Regions from separate parts of the Agarivorans sp. DSG3-1 genome, predicted to be linked through region 2. Evidence: predicted binding sites of a transcription regulator. Region 2 holds the regulator's gene; the other holds the start of a gene.

Region 1 (7,889 bases), 1.1 Mb from region 2:
CAATCACCTGATTCAATTAGGCCATCGAGAAATTGTTCATATTAAAGGTAATGCCGATCATCCTGATGCTCAACAGCGTTACGAAGGTTATTGCCAAGCGATGGAACATGCAGGTTTGCCAGTTAAATTGCAGCTGGTGGAGCAGGGTGACTTTACCGAGCAATCTGGATTTGATGCTGTGCAGCGTTTATTGGCCAACAAGCGCCAGTTTAGTGCAATTTTTGCCGCCAACGATTTAACCGCCTACGGTGCTATGCAAGCCTTGTATCAAGCTAAGCGCCCTGTGCCAGAACGTGTTTCTGTGATTGGTTTTGATGATGTGCCAAGTTCGGCGTTTTTCATTCCGCCTTTAACCACGGTTCGCCAACCTATTTTTGATACTGGTTATGCCGCAGCGCTAGCCATATTGGATATGTTAAATGGCGGAGCCAATCAACAATTTAGGTTACCGCCTGTGGAATTAGTGAAACGCGAAACCACTCAAGCCCACATCATGTAACAAACTCTTGCCGTTACCCTGCCTAAGTCGTTTATAATTACCGGCTTAGGCAGAGACTATAAAACACCATGAAAACCAACTTAATTACCCGCGCCGGCTGGCACAAATTAGACAAAGAACTTAAATACTTATGGAAGGTAAAACGACCAGAAGTCACCCAAGCTGTTTCGGAAGCCGCTGCGCTTGGCGATCGCTCAGAAAATGCCGAGTATAAAGAAGGTAAACGCGAGTTACGCCGTATCGACTCTCGGCTGCGTTTTTTAAACAAACGTCTCGACGCATTAGAGATTGTTGATCATTATCCACAGCAAATTGGCAAAGTGTTTTTTGGCGCATGGGTCGAATTAGAAAACGACGATGCTAACGTGGTGCGCTACCGTATTGTTGGCACCGACGAAATAGACCCTAAGTTGGGTTACATCACTATCGACTCCCCCATGGCTCGCGCTCTAATTGGTAAGCAAGTAGACGATGATGTGTTTGTAAAAACGCCTGAAGGCACCAAAGAGTGGTGGATTAATCATATTCGTTACACGCCTTTTGACAGAGAATAAATGAGTAAATCGTTACCACTTCTCCCTCTGCTAGGGTTTTATTTACACATTAGTGTTGGATAAATCATAGATATCTACCCTTAAGCACTGATTTACTTAATGTTGAAAATATTTCATCTAAAGCTAAGTACAACATGAATAGCGTTGACTTCATTAGCCATCTCTTTAGTATCTAGCGGTATAGACGTCTAAAAGTCTTTAACGGAGAAGGTCAATGGGATTTCATAACGCGCAACAAATCGAAACACTGAATCAAAGCTTAAGCGAGCTTAACCGCGATATTAACGTGTCCTTTGAGTTCTTTCCGCCTACCACAGAAACGATGGAGCAAACGCTTTGGTCGTCTATTGAGCGTTTACAAACCTTAAAACCAAAGTTTGTATCCGTGACTTATGGCGCCAACTCGGGAACACGAGATCGCACTCATAAGGTGATTAAAGCCATTAAAGATCGTACCGGTTTAGCGGCGGCGCCGCACTTAACCTGCATTGATTCGACGCCCGATGAGTTACGCCAAATTGCCCGTGATTACTGGAACAGTGGTATTAAAGATATTGTTGCCTTACGGGGAGATTTGCCAGAAGGTTCGGCTAAACCGCAAATGTACGCGAGCGATTTGGTGGCGCTACTTAAAGAAGAAGCTGACTTTGATATTTCGGTGGCGGCCTACCCAGAGGTTCACCCAGAAGCAAAAAGTGCTCAAGCCGATTTGCTTGCGCTTAAACGTAAAATGGACGCGGGCGCTAATCGCGCGATTACTCAGTTTTTCTTCGACGTTGAAAGCTATTTACGCTTTCGAGATCGCTGCGCGGCCATAGGCATTGAAGGCGAAATTGTACCGGGAATTTTGCCGGTATCGAATTACAAAACTCTGAAAAAGTTTGCTTCGTTTGCCAATGTAAAAGTACCTAGTTGGCTACATGGACAGTTTGCAGGTTTAGATAACGACCAAACAACCCGTAACCTAGTGGGAGCGAGTGTTGCCATTGAGATGGTGAAAGTATTGTCTCGCGAAGGAGTGAAAGACTTCCACTTCTACACGCTTAACCGCTCGGAGTTGTCTTTCGCCATTTGTCACACCTTAGGTGTTCGCCCGGCTGAAGCCGTACCTGCTTAGTGACTAATACAGCTGAGAGATACCAAGCCTAGCAATGCTAGGCTTTTTTTGTCTGACAGTTAGTCAATAAAAATTGAATATTTCAATGTAAGTTTGTTGTAATTTGTGGGTTAGCCGATAAGGTTGGTTTGAGGAAGGTCGCTTTTTCAAACCAACTCTGAAGTAATGTGTCGATATGATTTTAGATACCTTAGTAATTTAATATATTGATTGTACCCTTTTGCATATCAGGTTCTGCTATCTTGTATTTAACATTATTTTTGTATGTGTTGATAATGTAGCGGCGAATTTTTTCATCCATTCTATGGCCAAAAATTATAGCCTTTACCCAATCAGGGTTTGTTTTGTAAATAGAAAAATTAACGGCTTTTTGAACTTCAAATAGCCTATCCATTTCATGGCTAGCAGTGATCCGGTACTCTTTTTCATAACCCCATTCATCAAGCTTAGTTAGTGTTGCCGCAGAGATTAAATCACGTAGATGCTTTTTGGTGATCAAGCCATAGTTTTCTTTCACTATATTAAGGAGTCTAAATTTGGCTAGTTCGGGCTCATAGCTAACTTTTTCTGCAATTAGTTTGTTTGCATCAAACTCGATACAGAAACCTTGATGATTATTTGCGTAGTGTGACCACATAAGGTTATTGTTGCCTTTGATAGTTACACAATACATCTTGTAATTATCAAATAACTCGTTGATTTGATCGCGATACTTCTTAAAGTTGATCTGACCAATCTTTTTATCAAAGAATGGCTTTGCTTCTCTTCTCTTTTTTACCGATAGTTGTCGTAAAAAACTCTTAACCTCTCTTTTGTCAGGAACTGTGAAGTTTATTCTAGTATCGAATAGGTCATTGAAATCGATGCGAGAAGAAAACTTTGCTTGATGATTAAAGAGATTTAGTAGGGAATACTCCCCTAGCTCTTCTAGCTGGTTTGGGTTATCACACTTAATAATTTTTTCGGGTGAGCTATGAACGGGACAGTACTTATAAAAACTACTGGGTTTCTTTTCTGTTGACATTATCTAATCTTATCCGAACTTATTTTAACCCAATTAAACATTTTACCTTTATGATTAATTATTGGTCAAAGAGCCATTCGATTCTATACGTCTTTAATCGAACCTAGCACACTGCGGGAAGGTTTATATTAGCTTTTTCTTGCTCCCTTCCTTCATTATCGCCAAGTCACTGAGCAACGAAGGATAAAGATAATGCAGGGCGACCTTTCTTTTGGCTTCGTTTTTCTTTGGTCGTCAAAGAAAAATGACGTCGCCGAGAGGCGAAATTTAGTACAACGGCCAAGGGAAAATAGCTACAAGTGGCAAACTTTAAGGCAAAGTGAGAAAAATGCGGGTTTCCCCCAGTTACATCAGCAGCGCATTTACCCCAGAACAAATCAGCCACATGCTAAAGGCGTAATACCAGTTGTTTTTAAGTATTTGTGAAGTGGTGAATTGATAGCGCCCTATCATGGTTAAACCTACTCCTGACAAAGGGCTACTGCCGGTAGAAATCGCCCAAGAGCTAAGGAATAAAAAGCCTAACTGGCTTGGTTCTGGGTTAAGGGGTAATAACAATGGGCTGGCTAAAGAGATACTAATCACTGGATGAATACCAAACATGCAGGCCACAATCATCAGAGCCAATACTACTGCAAAGGTTTGATGTGAAAATTCAATGTTATGTAAGCTCAAGGTTTCAGGATAGGCCAATAACAAGGCTTTAATGCCAGCAGAGAATACCCCCGCCGCTAAAAACAGCACATATTGGCTACCTACGTTAGATAGGCGGTGCGTAATGAACTGCCGAGCGATAATTACCTTCGACTTACCTTTGGCAAAGGTGAGCGCTGCAATAGGCGCTAAACAGGTAATCATCAAAATAATACTGACATCAGGAAAGGCAAAATGTAGCCCGATAACCGTGACCGCCAATACAAAAGGAATGGTTAAACTCTCGCGGCGCAATGGGTAGCCGGCAAAACTGTCTTTATCGCGTAGCGAAACTTCTGCGGTGGTAAAAATAAGTGCAATCAAGGCCATTAAGGCCCCTGGCAATAATACATCTAACCACTGCATGCCTGGCGCGTAGGTAATGGATACTGCGGTGGCAATGAAAAAAGGAGACCACCAGGCAGCCGCACAAAAGCAACGCATAAGTACCTTTTGCTGAGCGTTGGTGAGTTGCTTTTGCTTCGCTAATCGGTCGCCAACAATAAAGATTATCGACAGGTTGATTATAGCGCCAAGCAAGTTCACCCCTAAGGCGGTAGAGGCGATGCTGCGTTTACCGGTGGGTAGTGGGTTTTGCTGGTTTTCTGGATTGGCTAAGGCGAGGAAAGACACCGCACTAAACATGGCTAATAAGGGGAGGTTAATAGACAAAACGTCTATTGGGCTTAGCAAGGTATTTTGGCTAGCGGCGAGCAACAACAAAACAATGCCTATACTTAACAAACAGCCCGCCTGAATGCGTATTGCGCGGCTTAACTGTGGCAAGTACGCCAGTGCCGCCGCCCAAGTCACTACAGTGGCTAAGCCAACGCCTATTACTTCAAAAGCATGCAGTAGATAAAGCAGTAATGAGGCGAGAAATAACCATCCTTTGTATTGTTGCATTGAAGACATCCTAAGGATCAATGAGCGACGCCGTGAAGCCTAGCGGCTTCTTGCTGTAAATAGTTAAATAGAGTGTTAGCTTAGCCTAAGAACAAACAACCCCGCGTAAAGCGGGGTTGTTATTACTCAAGTTTATTACTTAGCCGGTATTACGCATGCCGGCTGCGATACCTGCAATACTCACCATCAAGGCTTGGTCTACAACTGGGCATAGTTCTTCGTTGGCACGAGAACGATTAAGCAGTTCAACCTGCAATACATGTAGAGGATCAATATACGGGTTACGTAAATTAAGCGATTCTACTACCCAAGCTTGATTCGCTAACAAGCGATTATCTGGTGCTAGCGACACAATAGCGGCTTTGGCTGTTTCTAGCTTAGTACGTAGTTTTTCACCAAGTACTTGCAGCTCTGGCTCAACCAAGCGGTCATCATAGATTTTAGATAGCCAAGTATCAGCTTTCATAAATACCATTTCTAACATTGCTAGGCGATTATCAAAGAATGGCCACGCGCGCATCTCGGTTAATAATTCACTCTTACCGTCTTTAATCAAACCTTCGAACGCTGCACCACTGCCTAACCAAGCAGGAAGTAGCAAACGGTTTTGACTCCATGAGAAAATCCATGGAATGGCGCGTAAGCTTTCTACACCACCGTCGGAGCGGCGCTTCGCAGGGCGACTACCTAATGGCAGTTTAGCCAGTTCACGTTCTGGAGTGGCTGCGCGGAAGTAAGGCACAAAATCTTCTTCGCCCCAAACAATGCCACGGTAGGCTTCGCAAGAGGTCTCAGCGATTTGGTCCATCACGCCGCGCCATTCATCCTTTGGCTCCATCGGTGGAACTAAGTTAGCTTCTAGTACCGCACTGGCGTAAAGATTTAAGCTGTCTAAGGCTACTTTTGGTAAACCAAACTTAAAGCGAATCATCTCGCCTTGCTCGGTCACACGTAAGCCACCTTTTAATGAACCCGGAGGTTGCGACAACAGTGCGGCGTGTGCCGGAGCACCACCACGACCAATAGTACCGCCACGACCATGGAACAAGGTTAAACTAATAGAATGGCCTTCGCAGATAGAGACTAGGGCCTCTTGTGCGCGATACTGTGCCCATGAAGCAGCAAGTACGCCAGCATCTTTAGCGGAATCAGAGTAACCAATCATTACATGTTGCTGACCCGAGATATAACCGCGATACCAGTCAATAGATAACAGCTTGCTCATAGTCGCTGGAGCGTTGTTCAAATCGTCTAGCGTTTCGAACAATGGGGCAACAGGTAAACGGAATGGACAACCAGCTTCTTGCAGCAATAGTTGAACCGCCAATACGTCTGATGGCTCACTGGCCATAGAAATAATGTAAATACCTAAGGCTTCGCGTTCTTGCTTGGCAATAACGGCACAGGTATCTAGTACTTCTTGAACCGACTCACTAGGCTCCCAAGCGCGCGGGAATAATGGACGTTTTGAATTCAATTCTTGTAATAAAAAGTGCTGTTTATCGGTTTCGTTCCAATGTGCGTAATCACCCATGCCTAAGTAGCGAGTGATTTCCGAAAATACTTCCTCGTGACGACCGCTATCTTGGCGAATGTCTAAGCGCAGTAAGTTGATACCGAAACAGGCAATACGACGCAGTAAATCTAGCAAGGTACCGTCGGCAATAATGCCCATGCCACAGTCTTGTAGCGAATAGTAACAAAGCTCTAAAGGCTCGCGCAGTTGCTCGGTATTGGTAATAAGGTCACGGGCTTCGGTGTATTGGCCTTTTAATTTAGCCGTTAAGTAGTCGTGAGTTTCTTGCAACTCGCTACGTAATACTTTTAGTAGCGCGCGGTAAGGTTCGCTTTGGTCGCCAGTTTGCTCAAGCAGTGCTTCATTGGCATCGCTCATCGACAATTCGCTAACCAAGGTTTGTATTTCTTTTAAGTACAAATCTACCGCTACCCAGCGGCTAGAAAGCAATACTTCTTCGGTAACATTTGCGGTAACAAAAGGATTACCGTCGCGGTCACCACCCATCCACGAAGAAAATACTACTGGCGCAGCATCGAGTGCCATACGCATGTCAAAGTGTTGGCCTAGTTTGTTGTCCAGCTGGCGAACAAAATCAGGTACGGCATGCCATAAAGAGTTTTCGATTACTGCGAAGCCCCATTTAGCTTCATCTACGGGAGTAGGGCGTTGCTGGCGAATCTCATCAGTATGCCAAGCTTGATTAACCAATTGCTCTAAGCGGCCAAGTAATTGGCTACGTTCTCGGTCAGGCAGATCTAGTTCCAACCAATCTAAGCAATTGTTAATGGCAACGTGTTTGTTAATTAAGGTGCGGCGAGTTACTTCGGTAGGATGAGCAGTAAGTACTAGCTCTATATTCAGTTGCGCTACAGCATGATGAATTTCAGCTTCGCTCAAGTTTTCGCTTTTTAGTTTTTGAAACACCAAGTCGATAGGATCTTGTGCGCAGGTACTGCCTTCGCAATTGCGCGAAATAGTGTGAAACTGTTCGGCAATATTGGCAAGATTCAAAAATTGGCTAAAGGCGCGGGTTACCGGCAGTAGCTCGTCATCACTTAGGTTACGCAATAACTCTAGTAGTTGCTCGCGGGCTTGGTCATCATCATTTCGTGAAGCTTTAGCTAGCTGGCGAATGGTTTCTACTTTTTCTAGAAACGCTTCTCCCATGTGGCTCTTAATGGTGTTGCCAAGTAGTTGTCCGAGTAAGTTAACATTTCCTCGTAACGACCCATTGATTTCTTGAGGCATTGTTTGGCTCATTCTTTTTCCTTCACTTGTGTTTGCTAGCGATTATTGAAATTTTTTTACTAAATCACCCTAGTCCTGATGCAAAAACATACCTAAGACTGGCCATATAGTCAAAATACATGTAATTAAATTACAGTTAACGACGAATCCTTTGCTTAGGATCAAGCGCTTCCCCATAGATTATTGTCGATATTTGTAGAACTGCGACTTTGTTTTCGCTTCTTTTTAGTCGATGTTTATAAAATCAAAGGTAAATAAAAATTCATTTTTATTGCATAAAGAATTGCCTGTGGTATGCTCCGCTTATAGTAGATAAGCACCAAAAAAAT
Region 2 (7,889 bases):
ACAATGTTCCACGCTTGCATAAGATGCTGATGCTGACGTGAATCGATGAAGTACAATACGCGATCGGCATTTAAGTTTTGGTAACGGTATTTGGCACAGGCGATGTCGGTGGTGGTATACAAGAAACCGCCATCTTTCTTCTGAATAATAACGCCCATAGGGTCGCCATCTTTGTTCTTGTACTCATCTAAGAACACCACGGTTGCGCCGTTATCTTCTACTGCTAATCCCTGTTGTTTGAGGTCGCTAACAACTTCGTTCAACATAGGGTTGTACATGCTTTCGCCCATCACATCGTTTTTAGTTAACGATACGTTTAAGCGATCGTATACCGCTTGGTTATGGCTAAGGGTTACATCGACTAACTTGCGCCACATGGTATTGCAGTATTCATCGCCACTTTGCAGTTTAACCACATAGTTACGGGCGCGTTCGGCAAACACTTCGTCGCTGTCGTAACGTGCTTTTGACTCCCGATAGAATACTTCTAAATCGGCTAGCTCAATGTCGCCAGCGTCAGTGCCGCGCGCTTCAACTTCTTCAAGATTAGCGATAAGCATGCCAAATTGTGTACCCCAATCACCAATGTGATTAGCGCGAACTACTTTATGGCCTAAAAACTCTAGAGTGCGAACAACCGCGTCGCCAATAATGGTTGAGCGTAGGTGGCCTACGTGCATTTCTTTGGCTACGTTTGGTGCAGAGTAATCCACAACAATCGTTTGAGTTTGCTCGGCTGGTTTAACGTTGGCAGTTGCAGAAGTGGCCATGGCTTCAACTTGCGAAGCTAACCAATCGTTATTCAGGTAAAAGTTAATGAAGCCAGGGCCTGCGATATTGGTTTTTTCTACCAATGTAGATGCTGGCAGGTTGTCTACGATTAGTTGAGCCAGTTCACGCGGGTTTTTACCCGCAGGTTTGGCAGCCATTAGCGCAAGGTTGGTGGCTAAATCCCCATGAGCTTTATCTTTGGTTCGGTCTACTTGGATCTTTGGTTCGAATCCTTCAGGAAGCACCTGCTGTTGTTTCAGGGCTGTGACCGTTTGTTCCAGAAGTTGTTGAATAAGCTCTTTCATGTAGGTTGACACCAATCTCGCGTAAATAGAATGTACAAAGCGGGCATTTTACCGACAATTTGTGATGAAAACTATCTCTTATCTTGGCTAATTAAGCTTGGTTTTCAACATCAAGGGAAATAGTCGTTAATCCTAGGTGTTAAAGGCTGCGAGATAGATCCTCGCCACTTGGAAAAACACCCACTTATTTATTGCATGTCGTAGGGGTCAATATCTAGCGACCAACGCACTTTTCGGCTCAATTTTAAGCGTTCTAGTTGTGGTAATAAGCGATAAACCAACTGATGCAAATTGGGCCGCTGTTCAGCTTGAACCAAAAGTTGCATGCGGTATTTACCGGCTCGGCGAGCTTGTGGTGCAGGAGAGGGCGGAAATACCCATGTATCGCCTTGCTGCAATGGCTGAGCTAGCTGATAAAGCTGCTGGCTTAGCTCATTCACTGCATTACCGTCTGCCGCTTCAAAGCGGAATAAGGCTTGAAAGCTAAAGGGCGGTAGCTCGGTGTCTTTGCGCTCGTTTAAGGCAAAGCGAGCAAAGTGTTGGTAACCGTTGTTGATAAGATCTTGCAGTAATTCATGCTCGGGGTGATGCGATTGCAGCATCACCTTACCTAACAGGTTGGCTCGACCGGCTCGACCGGCAACTTGCACATAAAGCTGGGCTAAGCGCTCAGGCGCGCGAAAATCAGAGCAGAATAGGGCGTGGTCAATATCGAGCAATGCCACCAAGGTCACGTTGGGAAAATGGTGGCCTTTGGCGAGCATTTGGGTGCCAATAAGAATTTGATACTGGTTGCTATGAATATCGTTGAGCAGCTGCTCTAAACTACCTTTACGGCGAGTGCTGTCACGGTCGATACGTGCCACTTTGTATTCAGGGAATATTTCCAGCAGCGCTTCTTGTAGCTGCTCGGTACCTAAACCTGTCGTCACTAAGTTGGTGGAGCCACATTGGGTACATTGGTGAGGTACCGCTTTTTGGCTACCACAATGGTGACAGGCTAAATGGCGAGGTTGCTGATGGTAAGTAAAGTAAGCTTCGCAGCGCTCACACTCACACACATGGCCACATTCATGGCACAACAACGCCGGGGCATAGCCGCGACGATTAAGAAATAGCATCACTTGGCGACCGGCTTTTAACTCAATGCGCATCGCTTTGATCAACGCTGGCGATAAACCTGACGATAGTGGCTGTTGGCGAATGTCTAACAATTGCTGCTCGGCTAGAGCGGCGTTACCGGCTCGCTGTTTTAACTCTAAATGTGAATAGCGGCCACTAAGCGCGTTATGCAAACTCTCTAATGAAGGCGTAGCTGAGCCAAGCACAATAGGCGTTTTTTCCATGCGGGCGCGCACAATGGCTAAGTCGCGAGCGTGATAGCGAAAACTGTCTTGCTGTTTAAACGAGCTGTCGTGTTCTTCATCAATGATTATCACTCCGGGGTTAGCCATAGGGGTGAATACCGCAGAGCGGGTGCCAATAATGATGCCGGCTTCGCCGCTTTTTGCTTTAAGCCAGGCACTTAAACGTTCGGTATCATTTAATCCAGAGTGAATAGCAAAAACCGGCACTGTAAAACGCTCAGCAAAGCGGGCTAAAGTTTGCGGGGTTAGGCCAATTTCTGGCACCAGCACTAAGGCTTGTTTACCTTGCGCAAGTACCTCGGCAATCACGTTTAAGTAAACTTCGGTTTTACCCGATCCGGTAATGCCCTCAATCAGAAAAGCCTGAAAGCTGCCTATGCTTTGATTGATGGCCGCCACTGCAATGGCTTGCTCTGAGTTCAGCTGTAAAGATGCGCTTTTATTGGTGTCGTGTTTTGACCACGTTTTTGCTTCAGGGCTAATGTCGATTTTCTTAAGTAGGTCTTTATCCAGCAAAGCCTTTAAGGCGGTGCGAGAAAGCTCTTGCTGCTTGCATTGCTCGTCACTTAGCTGGCCATTAGTTTGCTGTTGTAAATGGCCTAGCACTACGCCTTGTTTCGGCGCGCGGCTAAAGCTACTTAAATCGGCTTGTTTACCTTGGTCTGTAAGCTGCCAAGCAACAACGCTTTTGGCTTTGGCTGGCTCGCCTTTGCGTAAAAGTGCCGGCAAGGCTTGGCTGATCACATCGCCCAAGCTGTGGTGATAATAAGAGCTGGCCCAGTTCAGTAGCTTAAATAGGCTTTCTGGCAATAGTGCTTGTTGGTCGAGCGATTCAGTAAAAGCCTTGAGTTTGTCTTCTTCAATGTCGCTATCGCTGGGGTGCTCAATCACTAAACCCACTTTTTCGCCTTTACCAAAGGGTACCTTTACGCGACTACCAATCACTGGCAAAGGAGTACCATCAGGTACGCTGTAATCAAATAGGCGACGTAGCGGAATGGCTAAGGCAACACGAACTATGGACACTAATGAATGAACTCTAGGAAAAAACCTGCCTCATTCTACTGGCAGAGTGTGCAAAGGGGCAAATGGCACGTGAGGTGTTTTTTTAAACGCTTATTGTTATATCTTGCTTGCTAAGCGTGTTGGCTTCTTATATGATCCGCCACCTAAAAATTTATAGGCTCTGATAGAGTTGCTTTCGTATGGTGTTTGGTGTCAATTGTGGCGACCAGATGGCGATACGGCCCAAGTATTGAGGTAATCCATGAAAACTGATATCCATCCAACTTACGAAGTACTTACTGCTACTTGTTCTTGCGGTAACGTAATCGAAACTAAATCTACTCGCACTGGCGCAATGTTCCTAGACGTATGTGACAAATGTCACCCGTTCTACACTGGTAAGCAACGTAACGTTGATACCGGTGGTCGTGTTGATCGTTTCAACAAGAAATTCGCTGTATTGGGCAAAAAATAAGCCAGTCTTATTTACGCTACACAGCAAACAAAAAGCGCCTAAGGGCGCTTTTTTTGTGTCTGGAAACCTATGTGATTTTTATTCGTTCACAGGGTAAGAAACTATGTATCCATTTTCATCTATTGTGTAGATTTGCTTTTCTTTTAGCCATGCCTGAATCAAAAAAATATCTTCTGGGTGCACTGAAAAATGTCGAATGTCACCTGTTCGGTATGTACCGCCAACTAATGGAAACATTGGAACGGCCTCGTTTGAAGTTGATAGAGTGGTATCAAACACGTACTCTTTGATTAGAATTCCTATTTCTCCTTCAGAGCTAACCTGCCTAATTTTCTCTTCAACTATGTGTTTTAGTTTGCTTATATCTACATTGGTTGAATACGAAGATTGGATGAATCCGTTGCCTCGATATCTAAACTGCAAAATAGAATATCTTATTTTCCAAAACTCTTTTCCTGTAGGCTGGCTATCAATAGGGGAGTTAAGTACAGGTATACTGGATAAAGCTCCAATCCCACGAGCAATTTCGAGTTCTAGCCGTTGAACTTTCCTATTTAATTTCTCATTTTCACTACTCAAACGTTGGGAGAGTAGGTTATCTGTTGATGAGTCTAAAGCTCTTATCCAACCAGGCATTGGATGCGAATTAATTAGCTCATTTATAGCAAAAGTTACTTTAAGAGCGAGGTCTTCCGGAGACTCCCAGTATGAACACATTCGGTTATTGTTTTCAACGACACTTCTAAAAGCTGAGTAAAGTTCTCTTCCATGATCAGTTCTTTCTACTTTACTAGCCTTTAAGTCTTCTGGGTCTTTAAACAAGAAGCTTATAATCGGTATATTTTGGGTTATAGCATAGTGATATTCGTGATGAGTAAAACTACGAGACACTTTTCTAGACCTCTTAAAGCCGAATTCATCTCGGTAAGGCTCATTGATTTCACACTCACTCCCGTATCTTCCCCCAAGAACAAGAACATAATAGTCGCATTCGTCTATGAGACCTTTTATGAACTCCCATTGAGTTGTGTTGGTAGATGGGAAAAGTTCCATTCCGACTGGAATGCAGTTGCATTTTAGCAAGTTTTCAGAGACGAACTTTCTTTCATCTTTCAAATCATCGTAAGTCGAGCTAACAAAAACCTGATATTTCTTTTGCATATGATTCTCTCTAAAACTGTTGATCTTTGGTCAACTCTTCCTGTTCAATACCTTATCATTTAATTGTATTTTGATTGCGCTCTACCTTCATAAATGATGATGTATTTGTTATTTAGAAATAGACATGCTTATTGTGCGGAGTATTTTCCCACCATTATCGCCGAGTGGCGCAGGCGCGCTTTAAACTGAGGTGAAAGCACAGATGTAAACAAAGCATCGCTTTGTGTGCTTGAACACAGGAGGCAGGTAATGCGGGGCAACCTTTCTTTTACTTCGTTTTCTTTGGTTGTTCAAAGAAAATGGTGTCGCCGTTAGGCGAAACGGGTGCGTTTAGCTAACAGATGAGAAATAAAGCAAATGGAGTCAAGCTTAGCCTTAAGTAAGACAAAACAACAAAAGCCGCTTAATCAGCGGCTTCGTTTTATCAATTAGTACTTAGTTGTTGGCTTCTTCTCTCTGCTCTAAAGAGCGAGTTTTACCCAAAGTCCATGTGTCATAATCTCGCAGCAAATAGAGTGCTAAGCATGCGGCTAGCATTGGCCAAGCAGCAAAGAACAATAAGTTATTAAATGGGTCTAGATACTTAGCAAATGAAGAAAATGTTGAACCAGCATGTAGTACCAACACTGCAAGGTAGGTGATGTTTTTCCATAAACCTAAGGTAAAGGCTGCGATAAAGGCCAGTTGTGCAAGCCCCATCGCAATAAGTGTATTGGTGGTTAAATTTAATCCGTAAAAGCCAGAGAACACTTTTATTGCATGCTCTGGTACAAGTACTTTATCTAAGGCCCATATTGTAAACACGAGGGCAATGCTTAGCCTTAAACATAAAAGACCAAGTGATAGCTTTGAGGCTAACTGAGGTGGGTACGACGTTTTCATCCTTTTACCTATTTAAAGTTAAGAGCCTGTTTACAGACCGGTAAGCCCCCAAATTGATTACAGTTTATGTGTAATAGTTGGTGAAAATAATTTGTTGTGCGCTGGGTTTAGGCAATAAAAAAGCCGCTCGGTGAGCGGCTTTGTAAAATCTTAATCTTCTTTATTGAGTTCTGCTTGGGCGGCTTTTTCTAAGGCCGGGTCGGGCTTGTCTTTTTGCAAGTCGGCATCGTCGGGGAGCGGCTGGCCTGTGTAGGCATGAAGGAAAGCCTCACAAAGCAGTTCGCTATTGGTGGCGTGACGCAGGTTATTAATTTGTCTGCGAGTACGCTCGTCAGTGAGTATCTTTAATACCTTAAGCGGAATTGATACTGTGATTTTTTTAACTTGTTCGCTTTTTTTACCGTGTTCAGCGTAAGGGCTGATCCACTCACCGTTCCATTCTGTCGACATACTACAATACACACCAAACCAAAGAGACCCTATTGTAACGGGGGAAATGCGACTTAGCAATCCAACAGCAAAGACATTTAGACGTCTAGAAGTGTTGACGTCTTTTTTGCTGGTGGTAAAGTGGCAGGATGAATTGAGGGAGTAGATCAGCAAATGTCTTTAAAAGATCTTCAAGCTGCCACTATAGCAGTGCGCAGCGGTATAGAAAGTGATAGCCAACACGGCGCAGTAGTGCCGCCTATTTATTTGTCTAGCAATTATAGCTTTGCTGATTTTAATCAGAAGCGTCAGTTTGATTACAGTCGCTCTGGTAATCCAACCCGTCATATTTTGGCTGAGGCGATTGCCGATTTAGAACATGGTGCTGGTGCGGTGATTACTAACACCGGTATGTCGGCGGTTAACCTTGTTACAGCCTTGCTTGAGCCGGGCGATTTATTGGTTGCGCCGCATGATTGTTACGGTGGTAGCTACCGTTTATTCGACAGCCTAGCTAAGAAAAATGCCTTTGAAGTGGCTTTTGTTGATCAAAACGATTACGCAGCGTTGACGCAGTTATTGGCTAAGAAGCCCAAATTAGTGTGGTTAGAGACCCCAAGTAACCCTTTGCTTCGAATTGTAGACATTAAAACTATTGCCGAACAAGCACATGCTGCTGGTGCATTGGTGGTGGTAGACAACACCTTTTTATCACCCGCTTTGCAAACGCCAATTTTGTTAGGTGCCGACATTGTGGTGCACTCGGCCACTAAATACATTAACGGCCACTCGGACGTGGTTGCCGGTATGGTGGTTGCGGCCAACGAAGAACTGGCCGAGCAATTGGCTTGGTGGGCTAACTGTTTAGGGTTAACGGGTTCGGCTTTTGATTCCTACCTTACTTTGCGTGGTTTGCGCACACTAAAAGCTAGAATGAATGTGCATCAAGAAAATGCTCAAGCCATTGTGGCTTGTTTGCAGCAGCAAGGCGTTGTGGGCAACATCTATTATCCTGGATTACCAGAGCACCCAGGGCATGCGCTGGCGCAAAGTCAGCAACGCGGTTTTGGTGCTATGTTGAGTTTTGAGCTGGAACTTGAAGAAAGCCAAATGGTTAAGTTTCTTAAAAACTTACAATTGTTCTCTTTGGCGGAATCTTTAGGTGGGGTAGAGAGTCTAATCGCTCACCCTGCTACCATGACTCACGCGGCGATGTCGGCTGAAGCCTTAGCGGAAGCGGGAATTTCTAACCAGCTATTACGGGTATCGGTGGGTTTAGAAGACGCCCAAGATTTAGTTAATGACTTACAACAGGCCTTTGCCTCGCTTTAAGCGGGCTAAAAGTTGTAGAGAGGTATTCGGTGTCGGTAAATAGACATGTTCACAAATTTGGTGGTAGCAGCTTGGCTGACGCGGGATGTTTTAAGCGTGTAGCCAATATTGTTGCCCAGCATTCGCAAGCCCAAGATTTGATTGTGGTCTCTGCCGCAGGTA

What was found. The regulator MetJ, encoded in region 2, represses methionine synthesis genes. The targets are predictions, from matches to a motif close to TAGACGTCTAGACGTCTA.
Region 1: the regulator MetJ is predicted to act here: its motif matches at 1,235-1,252, upstream of metF (methylenetetrahydrofolate reductase).

The regions. Positions count from the first base shown of each region.
Region 1 is NZ_CP177241.1:607,864-615,752, reverse strand. Features, by position in the region: gene ACLD71_RS02975 (substrate-binding domain-containing protein) at 1-499, shown strand, start outside; gene greB (transcription elongation factor GreB) at 568-1,053, shown strand; gene metF (methylenetetrahydrofolate reductase) at 1,268-2,170, shown strand; gene ACLD71_RS02960 (DUF2971 domain-containing protein) at 2,361-3,194, opposite strand; gene ACLD71_RS02955 (hypothetical protein) at 3,540-4,793, opposite strand; gene ppc (phosphoenolpyruvate carboxylase) at 4,933-7,572, opposite strand.
Region 2 is NZ_CP177241.1:1,665,636-1,673,524, forward strand. Features, by position in the region: gene argS (arginine--tRNA ligase) at 1-1,076, opposite strand, end outside; gene priA (primosomal protein N') at 1,265-3,469, opposite strand; gene rpmE (50S ribosomal protein L31) at 3,711-3,923, shown strand; gene ACLD71_RS07865 (DUF4062 domain-containing protein) at 4,002-5,084, opposite strand; gene ACLD71_RS07870 (hypothetical protein) at 5,520-5,888, opposite strand; gene metJ (met regulon transcriptional regulator MetJ) at 6,117-6,416, opposite strand; gene metB (cystathionine gamma-synthase) at 6,570-7,727, shown strand; gene metL (bifunctional aspartate kinase/homoserine dehydrogenase II) at 7,757-7,889, shown strand, end outside.